Regions from separate parts of the Turicibacter sp. H121 genome, predicted to be linked through region 2. Evidence: a T-box and tRNA genes for the amino acid it is inferred to sense, from the RefSeq annotation. Region 2 holds a T-box; the other regions hold tRNA genes.
What was found. A T-box is a leader RNA that pairs with one kind of tRNA and senses whether it is charged. The one in region 2 lies ahead of thrS (threonine--tRNA ligase), so its partner is inferred to be a tRNA-Thr.

Region 1 (2,235 bases), 420 kb from region 2:
CCTTTTGGTTGCGGGGACAGGACTTGAACCTGCGACCTTCGGGTTATGAGCCCGACGAGCTACCAACTGCTCCACCCCGCGATGTTATATTTAAATTTAATATGGCGGAGGAAGAGGGATTCGAACCCCCGCGACGCTTTCACGCCCTGTCGGTTTTCAAGACCGATCCCTTCAGCCGGACTTGGGTATTCCTCCGTATCATGATGCAAACTAACTGGTGGACCCTGTAGGACTCGAACCTACGACCGATCGGTTATGAGCCGATAGCTCTAACCAACTGAGCTAAGGGTCCGGGTCTTTCATGGTAGCGGAGGAGGGACTCGAACCCCCAACCTCACGGGTATGAACCGTACGCTCTAGCCAGTTGAGCTACTCCGCCATTTATTGTTATTTGCTAATATTTAATTGGTGGAGACTAGGGGGATCGAACCCCTGACCTCCTGCGTGCAAGGCAGGCGCTCTCCCAGCTGAGCTAAGTCCCCATGGGTATTCATTTAATGGTCGGGAAGACAGGATTCGAACCTGCGACCCCCTGGTCCCAAACCAGGTGCTCTACCAAGCTGAGCCACTTCCCGAATTTTTATGGCGCGCCCAAGAGGAGTCGAACCCCTAACCTTTTGATCCGTAGTCAAACGCTCTATCCAATTGAGCTATGGGCGCTATTTAGTTGGTGCCTAGGGCCGGAATCGAACCGGCACGGGTGTCACCACCCGCAGGATTTTAAGTCCTGTGCGTCTACCAGTTCCGCCACCCAGGCATTTCGTTTATTTCAAGGCACGCGCCTTTTTTTTGAAAATGGTGTCCTGCAGAGGACTCGAACCTCTGACCCTCTGATTAAAAGTCAGATGCTCTACCAACTGAGCTAGCAGGACATCATTGGCTGGGCTAGCTGGATTCGAACCAGCGCATGACGGAGTCAAAGTCCGTTGCCTTACCGCTTGGCTATAGCCCATGATTAAAGTGGTGGTGGGGGACGGATTCGAACCGCCGAACTCGGAGAGAGCGGATTTACAGTCCGCCGCGTTTAGCCACTTCGCTACCCCACCAGCTGGTGCCGGAAGCAGGACTTGAACCCGCAACCTACTGATTACAAGTCAGTTGCTCTACCAATTGAGCTATTCCGGCATTTATTTAATTATGGTGGAGGATGACGGGCTCGAACCGCCGACCCTCTGCTTGTAAGGCAGATGCTCTCCCAGCTGAGCTAATCCTCCACTTAATGGTGACCCGTACGGGATTCGAACCCGTGTATGCATGCGTGAAAGGCATGTGTGTTAAACCGCTTCACCAACGGGCCATTAAGTAATTAATGGCGCCCCAACTAGGACTCGAACCTAGGACCCCTTGATTAACAGTCAAGTGCTCTAACCAACTGAGCTATTGAGGCAGTTTTATTTTGGCCCAGCGACGTCCTACTCTCGCACTTGCATACTACCCTCGGCGCTAAGGAGCTTAACTTCTGTGTTCGGTATGGGAACAGGTGTGCCCTCCTTGCCATCATCACTAGACCATTGAAAGATGTTGTTAATCTTCCAAAACTAGATATCTTCTTCAGTTTCTTTGGTTAAGTCCTCGATCGATTAGTATCAGTCCGCTCCATGTGTCACCACACTTCCACTCCTGACCTATCAACCTCGTCGTCTTCAAGGGATCTTACTTCTTTCGAATGGGAAATCTCATCTTGAGGGGGGCTTCACGCTTAGATGCTTTCAGCGTTTATCCCGTCCACACGTAGCTACCCAGCTATGCTCCTGGCAGAACAACTGGTACACCAGCGGTGTGTCCATCCCGGTCCTCTCGTACTAAGGACAGCTCCTCTCAAATTTCCTACGCCCACGACGGATAGGGACCGAACTGTCTCACGACGTTCTGAACCCAGCTCGCGTACCGCTTTAATGGGCGAACAGCCCAACCCTTGGGACCGACTACAGCCCCAGGATGCGATGAGCCGACATCGAGGTGCCAAACCTCCCCGTCGATGTGAACTCTTGGGGGAGATCAGCCTGTTATCCCCGGGGTAGCTTTTATCCGTTGAGCGACGGCCCTTCCATTCGGTACCGCCGGATCACTAAGCCCGACTTTCGTCCCTGCTCGACTTGTAGGTCTCGCAGTCAAGCTCCCTTCTGCCTTTACACTCTTCGAATGATTTCCAACCATTCTGAGGGAACCTTTGGGCGCCTCCGTTACTCTTTGGGAGGCGACCGCCCCAGTCAAACTGCCCACCTGACACTGTTC
Region 2 (2,235 bases):
ATCGAATTGGTAAATCACGATATGAACGTAATTTTGTTTTATAAACCATCATGTGATGAGGACAAGACATTGGTCGTAAAACTAATTCTTCATTGTCCATTTCCATTGGCACGAACATATCTTCTTTGTAATGTGCCCAGTGTCCTGATGTACGGTATAAATCAACTGATCCCATAACTGGAGTTGCAACGTGTTGATATCCATACTCTTCTTCTAGATCGATAATATAACGCTCAATTTGTTGACGAACTTTCATCCCGTTTGGTAACCAGATTGGTAGTCCTTGTCCAACTAATGGACTGAATGTGAATAATTCTAATTCACGTCCGATTTTTTTATGATCACGCTCTTTACGTTCTTCTAAAATACGTAAGTGTTCAGCTAATTGATCTTTTGTTAAAGCAGCTGCCCCGTAAATACGAGTTAACATTTTGTTATCACTATCTCCACGCCAGTAAGCTCCCGCTACATTTAATAATTTAAAGAATTTAACATCTTTTGTATTACCCACGTGAACTCCACTACATAAGTCAGTGAAATCTCCTTCAGAGTAAGTGGTAATAACTTCTCCTTCTTTAATAGCATCAATTAATTCTAATTTATATTCATCATTGGCAAAGAATTCTTTTGCCTCTTCACGGCTTAATTCACGACGGATAATTGGTAAAGCTTCTGAAGAAATTTTTTGCATCATTTTTTCAATCGCTGCTAAATCTGATTCAGTGATTTTTGCTTCTGTATCGATATCGTAATAGAATCCATCTTCGATAGCTGGTCCTACTCCGAATTTTGCATCTGGATATAGACGTTTAATCGCTGCTGCCATTAAATGAGCCGCAGAGTGATTAATGATTTCCCAAGCTTCAGGGCGATCATTTGTAATTAACTCGATTTTTGCATCTGCCTCGATTGGACGAGTTAAATCATATAAATGTCCGTTTAATTTAGCTGCCACACAACGTTTACGTAATCCTGGTGAAATTGATTGAGCAATCGCTTCAGCAGTAATTCCATTTTCAAACTGTTTCACATTTCCATCTGGGAAAGTAATGTTAATCATAGTGTTTTCCTCCTTTTTGTGATTCATGATGATCGGAGCGAATTTTTATGAATATAAAAAAATCGCTCCTAATCTTAACAAGTAGGAACGATTGAAATCGCGGTACCATCCTATTTCCGATAAAGTAAAAGACTTTATCAGCAACTTAATTCAGCTTTAACGCAGCCAGCGGGAATCTTTTTCAAGTCCAGTTCAAAGGGAGTAATTTAATAAGCGTTCTTAGAAATCTTACAGCCGAGGATTTCCTCTCTAAAAAGTCGTTTTTATTAAACCTTATCCTTATCAAAACTTTTAATATGTGACGAATTACCTATATATTATATGTCTGAGTCATATTATAATGCATGATTTTTTTGAAATCAAGAAAAAATACTTCAATTTTTATCGTTTTTGGCGATAATTTGTTCCTGTAATGGCCACAGGGGTTGTTAAAGCTTTAATGCGTTCTAATACACGAGCTCCTTTAATTTCTTCCACTTCACCTTTTTGCGTATAGGAATAATGATGTTGAAGCTGATTATAATCGAGATTTGAAGTAAAGAAGGTTGGCAATCCTTGGTGCATACGATAGTTTAAAATTCGCCCCAACACTTCATCACGCATCCAGCTCGTCATGGACTCACTTCCGATGTCATCAAGCATAAGCACTTCAATTTGTTTTAATTGCTCAATCTTATCATACGCACTACTGTTTTCACTATTAAATCCTGATTTAATTTCAGCAATTAATTCTGGAAAATAAACAAGTCCACAAACAATTCCTCGTTGAGATAAAATGTTAGCAATTGCACTTAACATATATGTCTTTCCAGTTCCAAATGGACCATATAGATAAAGCCCACGCCCTTTTTTTGTCGTCATATATTCATGGATGAACAACGATGCCTTTTCATAAAACTCGGCACGCTCCGGATCCATAATAAATTGTTCGAAATTTGCATTTAAAATATCAGCCGGCATATGGAAACTCTTAATATTTTCTAAATGTTTTTGATTTAACGCATACTGACATGGCGTATACGCCACCTTTAATTGCTTATAAGAAGGTTTCAGTGTTGGATAATGGCCTTTAATAGGTTGCCTACAACTATTTAATCCTACACATCCGTTACACTTTTCTTTATTTCTTAAAAACTCATCTAAATCAGAAATATAATTCGAGATTAAAGATGGAT
Region 3 (2,235 bases), 1.3 Mb from region 2:
TGATAGGTCAGGAGTGGAAGTGTGGTGACACATGGAGCGGACTGATACTAATCGATCGAGGACTTAACCAAAGAAACTGAAGAAGATATCTAGTTTTGGAAGATTAACAACATCTTTCAATGGTCTAGTGATGATGGCAAGGAGGGCACACCTGTTCCCATACCGAACACAGAAGTTAAGCTCCTTAGCGCCGAGGGTAGTACGCAAGTGCGAGAGTAGGACGTCGCTGGGCCAAAATAAACCTGCCTCAATAGCTCAGTTGGTTAGAGCACTTGACTGTTAATCAAGGGGTCCTAGGTTCGAGTCCTAGTTGGGGCGCCATTAATTACTTAATGGCCCGTTGGTGAAGCGGTTTAACACACATGCCTTTCACGCATGCATACACGGGTTCGAATCCCGTACGGGTCACCATTAAGTGGAGGATTAGCTCAGCTGGGAGAGCATCTGCCTTACAAGCAGAGGGTCGGCGGTTCGAGCCCGTCATCCTCCACCATAATTAAATAACTGCCGGAATAGCTCAATTGGTAGAGCAACTGACTTGTAATCAGTAGGTTGCGGGTTCAAGTCCTGCTTCCGGCACCAGTATGGCGATTGTGGCGAAGTGGTTAACGCATCGGATTGTGGCTCCGACACTCGTGGGTTCGATTCCCATCAGTCGCCCCATTAATAATAAGCGGGTGTAGTTTAATGGTAGAACTTCAGCCTTCCAAGCTGACTGTGAGAGTTCGATTCTCTTCACCCGCTCCATACAAGGCGCCATAGCCAAGTGGTAAGGCATGGGACTGCAACTCCCTGATCATCGGTTCAAATCCGATTGGCGCCTCCAAATAATTTAATGAATGATGTGCCTGGGTGGCGGAACTGGTAGACGCACAGGACTTAAAATCCTGCGGGTGGTGACACCCGTGCCGGTTCGATTCCGGCCCTAGGCACCAATTTTATTATAATGAGTAAATAACTCTTTTTTTTATGTCATAAATGAAGTTTGCTTATATATGATATAAAGTAAGGTACCATACGTATTAGATATAAAAATATAAAGAAATTTATTATTGCAATTTTATTTATGTTGATATATAATAATTTATGTATCAAAATGATACATTTTGCCGGAATAGCTCAATTGGTAGAGCAACTGACTTGTAATCAGTAGGTTGCGGGTTCAAGTCCTGCTTCCGGCACCAGATAAATAGGGGTGTAGTTTAACGGTAGAACAGCGGTCTCCAAAACCGTTAGTGTGGGTTCGATTCCTGCCACCCCTGCCAACGAGTTTAAATGGCGATTGTGGCGAAGTGGTTAACGCATCGGATTGTGGCTCCGACACTCGTGGGTTCGATTCCCATCAGTCGCCCCATTAATAATAAGCGGGTGTAGTTTAATGGTAGAACTTCAGCCTTCCAAGCTGACTGTGAGAGTTCGATTCTCTTCACCCGCTCCATACAAGGCGCCATAGCCAAGTGGTAAGGCATGGGACTGCAACTCCCTGATCATCGGTTCAAATCCGATTGGCGCCTCCAAATAATTTAATGAATGATGTGCCTGGGTGGCGGAACTGGTAGACGCACAGGACTTAAAATCCTGCGGGTGGTGACACCCGTGCCGGTTCGATTCCGGCCCTAGGCACCAATTTTGTTATAATGAGTAGTAATACTCTTTTTTTATTTCTAGTATCCAAAGGATACTTTTTTTATTAGATTAATGTGATAACGATTACATATGGTTGTGTTTTCTAATACTTGATATAATATTCCTGCAGATTAGGGAAGATAGTGTAATATTTTATACTTTACTTGGAAACTCTGTTATAATTCTTAGTTGATGGACTAGATTATAATAAAAATTCTAGTAGGTATATTTTGTTGTACGAGGATTTTGAGATTATAGGATGGGTGTGTGTGATATGAAAAGGTTAAAGTTGATGTTAGAGACGACGTATTCAATTGATGCAGTATTTGCTCTAAGAAAAACACCGATTTTAATTAGTTTGTTATTTTTAATTATTTTATCTTTTATGCAGATGACGCCATTTGCATTTATTTTAATTGGTGATGCGCCGTATCGTTGGGACCAAAAGATTTGGCAGTTAACAGAAACGGATCAAGATCGTTTTGTGGATTCTCTTCCAGTGGGATGTGGTGTGCAAAGCGGTACGTTGACATGTTCTGAATTTGCTGAGATTAATTTGAGTAATGGGGTTAAGGTGTTATTTAACGGAGATGTAAATGAAGTAAATAA

Region 1: it encodes a tRNA-Thr, which carries the amino acid that the T-box ahead of thrS (threonine--tRNA ligase) is inferred to sense. The anticodon was not compared.
Region 3: it encodes a tRNA-Thr, which carries the amino acid that the T-box ahead of thrS (threonine--tRNA ligase) is inferred to sense. The anticodon was not compared.

The regions. Positions count from the first base shown of each region.
Region 1 is NZ_CP013476.1:952,044-954,278, forward strand. It holds tRNA gene AT726_RS04605 (tRNA-Asp) at 1-2, opposite strand, end outside; tRNA gene AT726_RS04610 (tRNA-Met) at 6-81, opposite strand; tRNA gene AT726_RS04615 (tRNA-Ser) at 103-195, opposite strand; tRNA gene AT726_RS04620 (tRNA-Ile) at 216-292, opposite strand; tRNA gene AT726_RS04625 (tRNA-Met) at 303-379, opposite strand; tRNA gene AT726_RS04630 (tRNA-Ala) at 407-482, opposite strand; tRNA gene AT726_RS04635 (tRNA-Pro) at 499-575, opposite strand; tRNA gene AT726_RS04640 (tRNA-Arg) at 584-660, opposite strand; tRNA gene AT726_RS04645 (tRNA-Leu) at 669-757, opposite strand; tRNA gene AT726_RS04650 (tRNA-Lys) at 797-872, opposite strand; tRNA gene AT726_RS04655 (tRNA-Gln) at 878-952, opposite strand; tRNA gene AT726_RS04660 (tRNA-Tyr) at 962-1,046, opposite strand; tRNA gene AT726_RS04665 (tRNA-Thr) at 1,050-1,125, opposite strand; tRNA gene AT726_RS04670 (tRNA-Val) at 1,139-1,214, opposite strand; tRNA gene AT726_RS04675 (tRNA-Glu) at 1,221-1,297, opposite strand; tRNA gene AT726_RS04680 (tRNA-Asn) at 1,311-1,387, opposite strand; rRNA gene rrf (5S ribosomal RNA) at 1,400-1,508, opposite strand; rRNA gene AT726_RS04690 (23S ribosomal RNA) at 1,561-2,235, opposite strand, start outside.
Region 2 is NZ_CP013476.1:527,496-529,730, forward strand. It holds gene thrS (threonine--tRNA ligase) at 1-1,060, opposite strand, end outside; T-box leader at 1,141-1,355, opposite strand; gene dnaI (primosomal protein DnaI) at 1,442-2,235, opposite strand, start outside.
Region 3 is NZ_CP013476.1:1,817,391-1,819,625, forward strand. It holds rRNA gene AT726_RS08695 (23S ribosomal RNA) at 1-71, shown strand, start outside; rRNA gene rrf (5S ribosomal RNA) at 124-232, shown strand; tRNA gene AT726_RS08705 (tRNA-Asn) at 245-321, shown strand; tRNA gene AT726_RS08710 (tRNA-Glu) at 335-411, shown strand; tRNA gene AT726_RS08715 (tRNA-Val) at 418-493, shown strand; tRNA gene AT726_RS08720 (tRNA-Thr) at 507-582, shown strand; tRNA gene AT726_RS08725 (tRNA-His) at 588-663, shown strand; tRNA gene AT726_RS08730 (tRNA-Gly) at 674-747, shown strand; tRNA gene AT726_RS08735 (tRNA-Cys) at 753-826, shown strand; tRNA gene AT726_RS08740 (tRNA-Leu) at 847-935, shown strand; tRNA gene AT726_RS08745 (tRNA-Thr) at 1,109-1,184, shown strand; tRNA gene AT726_RS08750 (tRNA-Trp) at 1,192-1,265, shown strand; tRNA gene AT726_RS08755 (tRNA-His) at 1,279-1,354, shown strand; tRNA gene AT726_RS08760 (tRNA-Gly) at 1,365-1,438, shown strand; tRNA gene AT726_RS08765 (tRNA-Cys) at 1,444-1,517, shown strand; tRNA gene AT726_RS08770 (tRNA-Leu) at 1,538-1,626, shown strand; gene AT726_RS08775 (DUF1189 family protein) at 1,901-2,235, shown strand, end outside.